DNA from 2 places in the Sulfitobacter sp. 1A10359 genome. Region 1 is predicted to be linked to the other one. Evidence: riboswitches for the same ligand, from Rfam matches in the RefSeq annotation. Region 1 holds a riboswitch; the other holds the start of a gene.
What was found. A riboswitch is a leader RNA that binds a small molecule or an ion and turns the genes downstream of it on or off. The one in region 1 is predicted to bind thiamine pyrophosphate.
Positions count from the first base shown of each region.

Region 2: it holds a riboswitch for thiamine pyrophosphate, as region 1 does, so the genes downstream of both, thiD (bifunctional hydroxymethylpyrimidine kinase/phosphomethylpyrimidine kinase) here and thiB (thiamine ABC transporter substrate binding subunit) in region 1, are expected to answer to the same signal.

Region 1 is NZ_JBIFGB010000003.1:496,041-499,445, reverse strand. It holds gene ACGYK2_RS10810 (thiamine/thiamine pyrophosphate ABC transporter permease ThiP) at 1-1,128, opposite strand, end outside; gene thiB (thiamine ABC transporter substrate binding subunit) at 1,104-2,081, opposite strand; TPP riboswitch at 2,116-2,217, opposite strand; gene aroC (chorismate synthase) at 2,310-3,405, shown strand, end outside.
Region 2 is NZ_JBIFGB010000001.1:604,514-607,918, reverse strand. It holds gene ACGYK2_RS02995 (FAD-dependent oxidoreductase) at 1-561, opposite strand, end outside; gene thiD (bifunctional hydroxymethylpyrimidine kinase/phosphomethylpyrimidine kinase) at 554-1,357, opposite strand; TPP riboswitch at 1,424-1,520, opposite strand; gene ACGYK2_RS02985 (error-prone DNA polymerase) at 1,632-3,405, opposite strand, start outside.

The DNA.
Region 1 (3,405 bases):
CAAGATGAACCACCCCGTGCCAATCATCAGCGGAGAGGCCGCAAGCCCCATCAGGCCAATCGCCTCCACCCCGCCGCGTCGCCGGGTGGCGATCCAGCCTGCCATCGGCAGCGCCAGCAGGGCCAGCACCGCCACGCTCAACCCCGCCACCAGAATGCTATTCCCGGAGGCCTGCCAGACCGAGGCAGGCAGTTGCGCGACCCCCGCCAGCCCGCGCAGCACCACGGCCCCCAGCGGCAGCAGCAAGAACAGCGCGGCGAGCGCGATCACCAGCCCGTCCAACGCTCGCTGCACGCCGCCCCGCGCATCCCAGCGGCGCAGGGGGCGGTCCAACCCGCCGCCCAAGCTGATCGGCGGGATCAGCCAAAGCGCTGCCACCGCCGCTGCGCCAGCCAGAACAAGCTGCACCACGGACAGAAGCGCGGCGCGCCCCAGATCAAAGTCAAACCGAAAGGCCTGATAGATCGCCAATTCAACCGTCGTCGCCCGCGGCCCACCGCCTAGCGTCAGCGCCACGGCGAAACTGGTCAGGCAAATCACAAAAATTAGCGCCGCCACACCGGGCAGCACCTGCCGCAGCATCGGCCATTCCAGCGCCAGAAACAGCGCCCGCGGCGTCATCTGGAGCTGCCCCGCGAGCCGAAACCGCTCGGACGGGATGCTCTGCCAGCCTTGCAGCAAAAGCCGCGTCGCAAGCGGCAGGTTGAAGAAGACATGCGCCAGAACCACGCCATGCAGCCCGTAGATTGACACCGGCGGCAGGCCAAGAGCCGCGCCAAACTGGTTCAGCACGCCCGAGCGGCCAAAGACGGTCAGCAGCCCCAGCACCGCCACGATCACCGGCAGAATGAAAGGCGCGCCCAGCAGCGTGATCAGCGCCCCACGCCCCCAGAACCGCCGCCGCGCCAAGGCCCGCGCCACCGGCACGGCCAGCAGCACCGAAAGCACCGCCGACCAGACCGCCTGCGTCGCGGTAAACCGCACCGCCGCCCAATCCGCCGGGCCAAGCCCTGCGCCCACATCGGCTGCCGCGAAAACGGCGACCAAAGCGGCAAGGATCAGCCCCGCCACCAGCGCGGCGGCGAAAAGCCCCGTCTTGCCGCTTAACGCGACAGCGCGGTCAGCCATTCGTCCAAAGCCTCCTCACGGAGCGCGGGGACCTCGCCGTTCGGTACCAACAGCGCCTTGCCGGGCTGGATCATGCCCTCGAACCCTGCGGGCAGACCGCCTTCGGGCGTCACGGCGGGATACATCCAGTTGGTCGTCGGCAGCACCGATTGCGCGGCATCAGAGACGAGGTATTGCAAGAACCGATCCGCCAGTTCCGGCTGATCCGACCCGGCGAGCTTCCCCGCCACTTCGATCTGCATGTAATGGCCCTCGTCGAACAGCGCCGCGGTCTTGCTGTCGTCCTCCTCCGCGATCAGGTGATAGGCCGGAGAGGTGGTGTAGCTCAGCACCATATCGGCTTCGCCTTCGAGGAAGAGTCCGTAGGCTTCGGACCACCCTTTGGTCACGGTCACGACGTTATCCGCCAGTCCTGCCCAAACCTCAGGTGCGTCGTCGCCGTATGCCGCTTTGACCCACATCAGCAGGCCCAAACCGGGCGTTGAGGAGCGCGGGTCTTGGATCACGATTTTCAGATCGCTTTCGGCCAGCGCTTTGAAATTACCGGGCGCGCCCAGATCGGTGCCGTGGACAAAGGCGAAGTAGCCCCAGTCATAGGGCACGAAGACCTCGTCTTCCCAAGTGATCGGCAGGTCATAGTCGGCCTGCAACCCGCTCGGCGCAAACAGATCGGTCTCTTTCGCGGCGGCGACAAGGCTGGTGTCCAGCCCCAGCACGATATCCGCGTCGGACCGTGCGCCTTCAAGCTTGAGCCGCGCCAGCAAGGCCGCACCGTCGCCCATGCCGACGAATTTCAGATCGCAGCCGCAGTGGGCCTCGAACCCCTCTTCGATGGCCGGGCCCGGCCCCCATTCGGTGACGAAACTGTCGTAGGTATAGACCGTCAGTTCAGGCGTCTCGGCCCATGCGGCCGATGCGCCCATGACGCCCGCAGCAAGTGTAAGATACTTCATCGCATCCTCCTTTTGCGGCGAAAGGTAAAAGGTGGATGTCTGTCCTGACCTTCCCTCCGCCGGTGTTAACCGGTTCAGGTTCAACGGGTCCGCACAGCATGCACATCTCAGCCCAAAGGCCCCCCGAGGTAGCGTCAGGGGTAGATCGGACCTGCACAATTGGCAAGGCAAATCCCCTTGAGGCAGGGCGCTGGCCCGGCTAAGGGTTTGACAACAGGAGGTCCGCCCATGTCGATCAACAGCTTTGGCCATCTTTACCGGGTCACTACATGGGGCGAGAGCCACGGGCCCGCCCTTGGGGCGACCATCGACGGCTGCCCCCCCGACGTGCCGATTGACGAGGGCATGATTCAACATTGGCTCGACAAGCGCAAACCGGGCCAGAACAAATACACCACTCAGCGGCGCGAAGCGGATGAAGTGCGGATCCTGTCGGGCACCTTCGAAGGGGTCACCACCGGCACGCCGATCCAGTTGATGATCGAGAACACCGATCAGCGTTCCAAAGACTACGGCGACATCAAGGACAAGTTCCGCCCCGGTCACGCCGACATCACCTATTTCCAAAAATACGGCATCCGCGACTATCGCGGGGGTGGCCGTTCCTCGGCCCGGGAAACCGCCGCGCGGGTGGCGGCGGGCGGTCTGGCGCGTGAGGCGATCAAGGCGCTGGCGCCGGAGCTTCAGATCACCGGCTACATGGTGCAGATGGGGCCGCATAAGATCGACCGCGATGCCTTTGACTGGGACCAGATCGACCAAAACCCCTTTTGGGTGCCGGATGCCAAAGCAGCGGCGGACTGGGCCGACTACCTCGACGGGCTGCGCAAATCGGGCAGCAGCGTCGGCGCGATCATCGAAGTGACGGCGCGCGGCGTGCCTGCGGGCCTCGGCGCGCCGGTCTATGGCAAGCTCGACACCGATCTGGCCGCCGCGATGATGAGCATCAATGCCGTCAAGGGCGTGGAGATCGGCGAGGGCATGTCGGCGGCGATGCTGACCGGCGAATTGAATGCCGATGAGATCACCATGGGACCCGATGGGCCGGAATATTCCTCGAACCACGCCGGCGGCATCTTGGGCGGGATCAGCACCGGGCAGGATGTGGTGCTGCGTTTCGCGGTGAAGCCGACCTCCAGCATCCTGACCACGCGGCGCACGATCACGAAACAGGGCGAAGAGACCGAGATCATCACCAAGGGCCGTCACGATCCCTGCGTCGGCATCCGCGCGGTGCCGGTGGGCGAGGCGATGATGGCCTGCGTGCTGCTGGATCACCTGCTGCTGCATCGCGGACAGATTGGCCAGAACCGCGGCATAATTG
Region 2 (3,405 bases), on a different contig from region 1:
ACGCAAACCGGGCAGAGCGTCGCGGGCCACCATGCCGCGGCAGTCGATCACCGGGCCTGTGACCTCCGAAGGGGTGAGGGCCGTGGTCTTAACCGTCACGCCCTCGGCGGCCAGCGCATGGGTCAGGTCTTGCAGCGCTTGGCGCGGGTTCAGATGCGCTTCCTCGGCAAAGAACAACCCGCGGCGATGGCGCCCGGCGAGGTCCGGCTCACAGGCCGCGATGGCTTCGGCGTCGCAGTCGCTGTGGCCTTCGGTGCGGGCGGCGAAACGCTGCAATTCCGCGCGGTCCCGCTCGGGGGCGAGGACCAGCGTGCCCCGATGGGTGACTTCCGTGATCTTCCCCCATAGCGCCGCGGCACGCCGCCCATGGGTTACCACCGCAGGCTCGCTCAGCGCGCCTTCGCAAAAGGGGGCGAGCATGCCGCCCGCCCACCACGAACAGCCGTGCGGCCCGGGCGGGCCTTTGCGGTCAACGAGCCTTGGCCGCAGCCCCTGCGCCAGACAGGCCCGCGCGGCCCAGAGCCCTGCCACGCCCGCGCCGATGATCGTGACATCACTCATGGGGCCAAACGCCGTGAAAATGATGCACCGGCCCGTGGCCATGGCCGATGTTGAGGGCGTCCGCCGCGGCAATGGCGCGTTGCAGATAGCTATGGGCGGCTTCCACCGCCTGCGGCAGAGGCTGGCCCCGCGCCAGACCGGCGGCAATGGCGGCAGAGAGCGTGCAGCCGGTGCCATGGGTGTTCGCCGTCTGCTGGCGGGGCGCGGAAAGGCGCAGGGTGTCGGCCTCGGAAATCAGCAGATCGACACAGGTCTCGCCCTTGCCATGGCCGCCCTTCATCAGCACCGCGCGGGGGCCGAGCGACAGCAGCGCGCGGCCCTGCGCGAGCATGGTGGCCTCGTCGGTGGCTTCTTCTGTGTCCAGCAGCCGTGCGGCCTCGGGCAGGTTTGGCGTCAGCACATAGGCGCGGGGCAGCATCCGGTCGCGCAGGGTTTTGACCGCTTCGGCAGAGAGGAGCGCATCGCCGGATTTCGCCACCATCACCGGGTCGAGCACAATGGGCGCGGCGCAGTCGGCCAGCTCCTCGGCCACGGCGGAGATCGTGGCCGGGTCGCCCAACATGCCAATCTTGACCGCGCCGATGGCCAGATCGCCAAAGACCGCCGCCATCTGCGCGCGGATCATCGCAGGCGCGATCATGGCGACCGCGGTGACGGCGCGGGTGTTCTGTGCGGTCACGGCGGTGAGCACGCTGGCCCCATAGACGCCAAGCGCGCTGAAGGTCTTGAGATCGGCCTGAATCCCCGCCCCGCCGCCGCTGTCGGACCCCGCAATCGTTAGTGCTTGAAACGCCATTCGGCCCCCCATTCGTTAGATGGGCCGAGGGCATGGAGATACGGGGTAAACGACCGCCCGGATGGGCCGATGCTTGCTTCCGTTCCCTACGCCGGTACGACCCGGATCAGGTTCGATGGGTCGGTTTTCACCTCTCAGCCTTGCGGCACCCCAACGGATTTCCGGCAGGCTAGCGAGGGGCGTTCAGAGGGTCAACAGGGGATCGGTTATTTATTGGTTTGCTTTTTATATCATGTAGTTGCGGTGTGTACCTCATGCATTGCATGAGGATTCGTTAATGAAAATCCCGCGATTTGGGGATCACCTTGGCATCGCGCGGGTGGCCGTGCATGGCCACCTGACCGGGCAGCGGATGGGTTGGGTGATCGCCGCGCGTCGTGATGCCGGGCATCGGTGCCTCCGATAGTGCTGCCAGCCGGTCAGAGCGGTTCTCAAGCCGCTCGGCCACCACGTGTATCACCCGCCCGTCGGTCTGCACGCGCCCCTCCACGACCAGAAGCCGCGACGACATGATCGTGGGGCGGTAGAGCTTGAACATATTGGGCCAGATCACGAGGTTGGCGACGCCAAATTCATCCTCCAGCGTGATGAAACACACCCCCTTGGCGCTGCCGGGTTTCTGGCGCACCAGCACCAGCCCCGCCAGCTTTACCCGCCGCCCGTGGCCCATGCGCGAAAGGTCCCGGGCCGAGGAAAACCCCTGCGCCGCAAGGCTCCCGCGGTAGAAGGACATCGGATGCGCCTTCAGCGACAGGCGCAGCGTCTGGTAGTCGGCCACCACCTGCTCCGCCTTCGGCATCACCGGCAGATGCACCTCCGGCTCCGGGCCGCGGGCCGAGGCTTCGACATGGTCGAAGATCGGCAAGGCGGGCGCGTCGCGCAGCCCTTGGGCCTGCCAGAGCGCTTGGCGCCGGTCGATCCCCATGCTGCGCATCGTATCGGCGGCGGCGAGCTGGCGGATCGCCTTGGCATCCAGCCCGGCGCGGCTCTTGAGGTCTTCGACATCCGCGTAAGGCGTCTCGCGCCGGTCCATGATCCGCGCGCCCGCCTTTTCCTGCAGGCCGTCCACCATGCGCAGCCCCAAGCGCAGGGCAAAGCCCTCGCCACAAGGCTCCAGCGTGCAGTTCCAGTCCGAGAGGTTCACGTCCACGGGCCGCACCTCGACCTGATGTTCACGCGCATCGCGCACGATCTGCGCCGGCGCGTAAAACCCCATCGGTTGCGAGTTCAAGAGCGCGCAGGCAAAGGCCGCCGGGTAGTGGCATTTCATCCATGACGAGACATAGACCAGCTTGGCGAAACTCGCCGCATGGCTTTCGGGGAAACCGTATTCGCCAAAGCCCTTGATCTGGTCGAAGCAGCGCTGCGCGAAGACCGGATCGTAGCCGCGTTTTGTCATGCGGCCCACCATCTTGTCCTGCAGCTTCTCGATCGTCCCGCGCGAGCGGAAGGTGGCCATGGCCTTGCGCAGCTCGTTCGCCTCGGTCGGGGAAAACTGTGCCGCGTCGATGGAGATTTTCATCGCCTGTTCCTGAAAGATCGGCACGCCCAGCGTCCGGCTGAGGATGCTGAAAAGCTCGTCCTGCGGATAGGCTGGGCCGGGGGCGGGGTAGACGACGCTCTCCAACCCCTGACGGCGGCGCAGATAGGGGTGGACCATGTCGCCCTGAATGGGGCCGGGGCGGACGATGGCGACTTCGATCACCAGATCATAGAAGACGCGGGGGCGCAGTTTTGGCAGCATGGCCATCTGCGCGCGGCTTTCCACCTGAAAGACACCAAGGCTGTCGCCGCGGCAGAGCATGTCGTAGGTCGGTCGCCCCGTGGCGTCGTCCTCGTGATCCTCCACCGGCACCGTGGCCAGTTCCAGCGGGCGGTCGTAATGCGCCTCGATCAGGTCGAAGCACTTGGCGATGCAGGTCAGCATGCCGAGCGCGAGGATATCGACCTTGAAGATCTGCAGCGCGTCGATGTCGTCCTTGTCCCATTCGATGAAACTGCGCTCGGGCATGGCGCCGTTGCCGATGGGCACGATCTCGGTCAGGGGG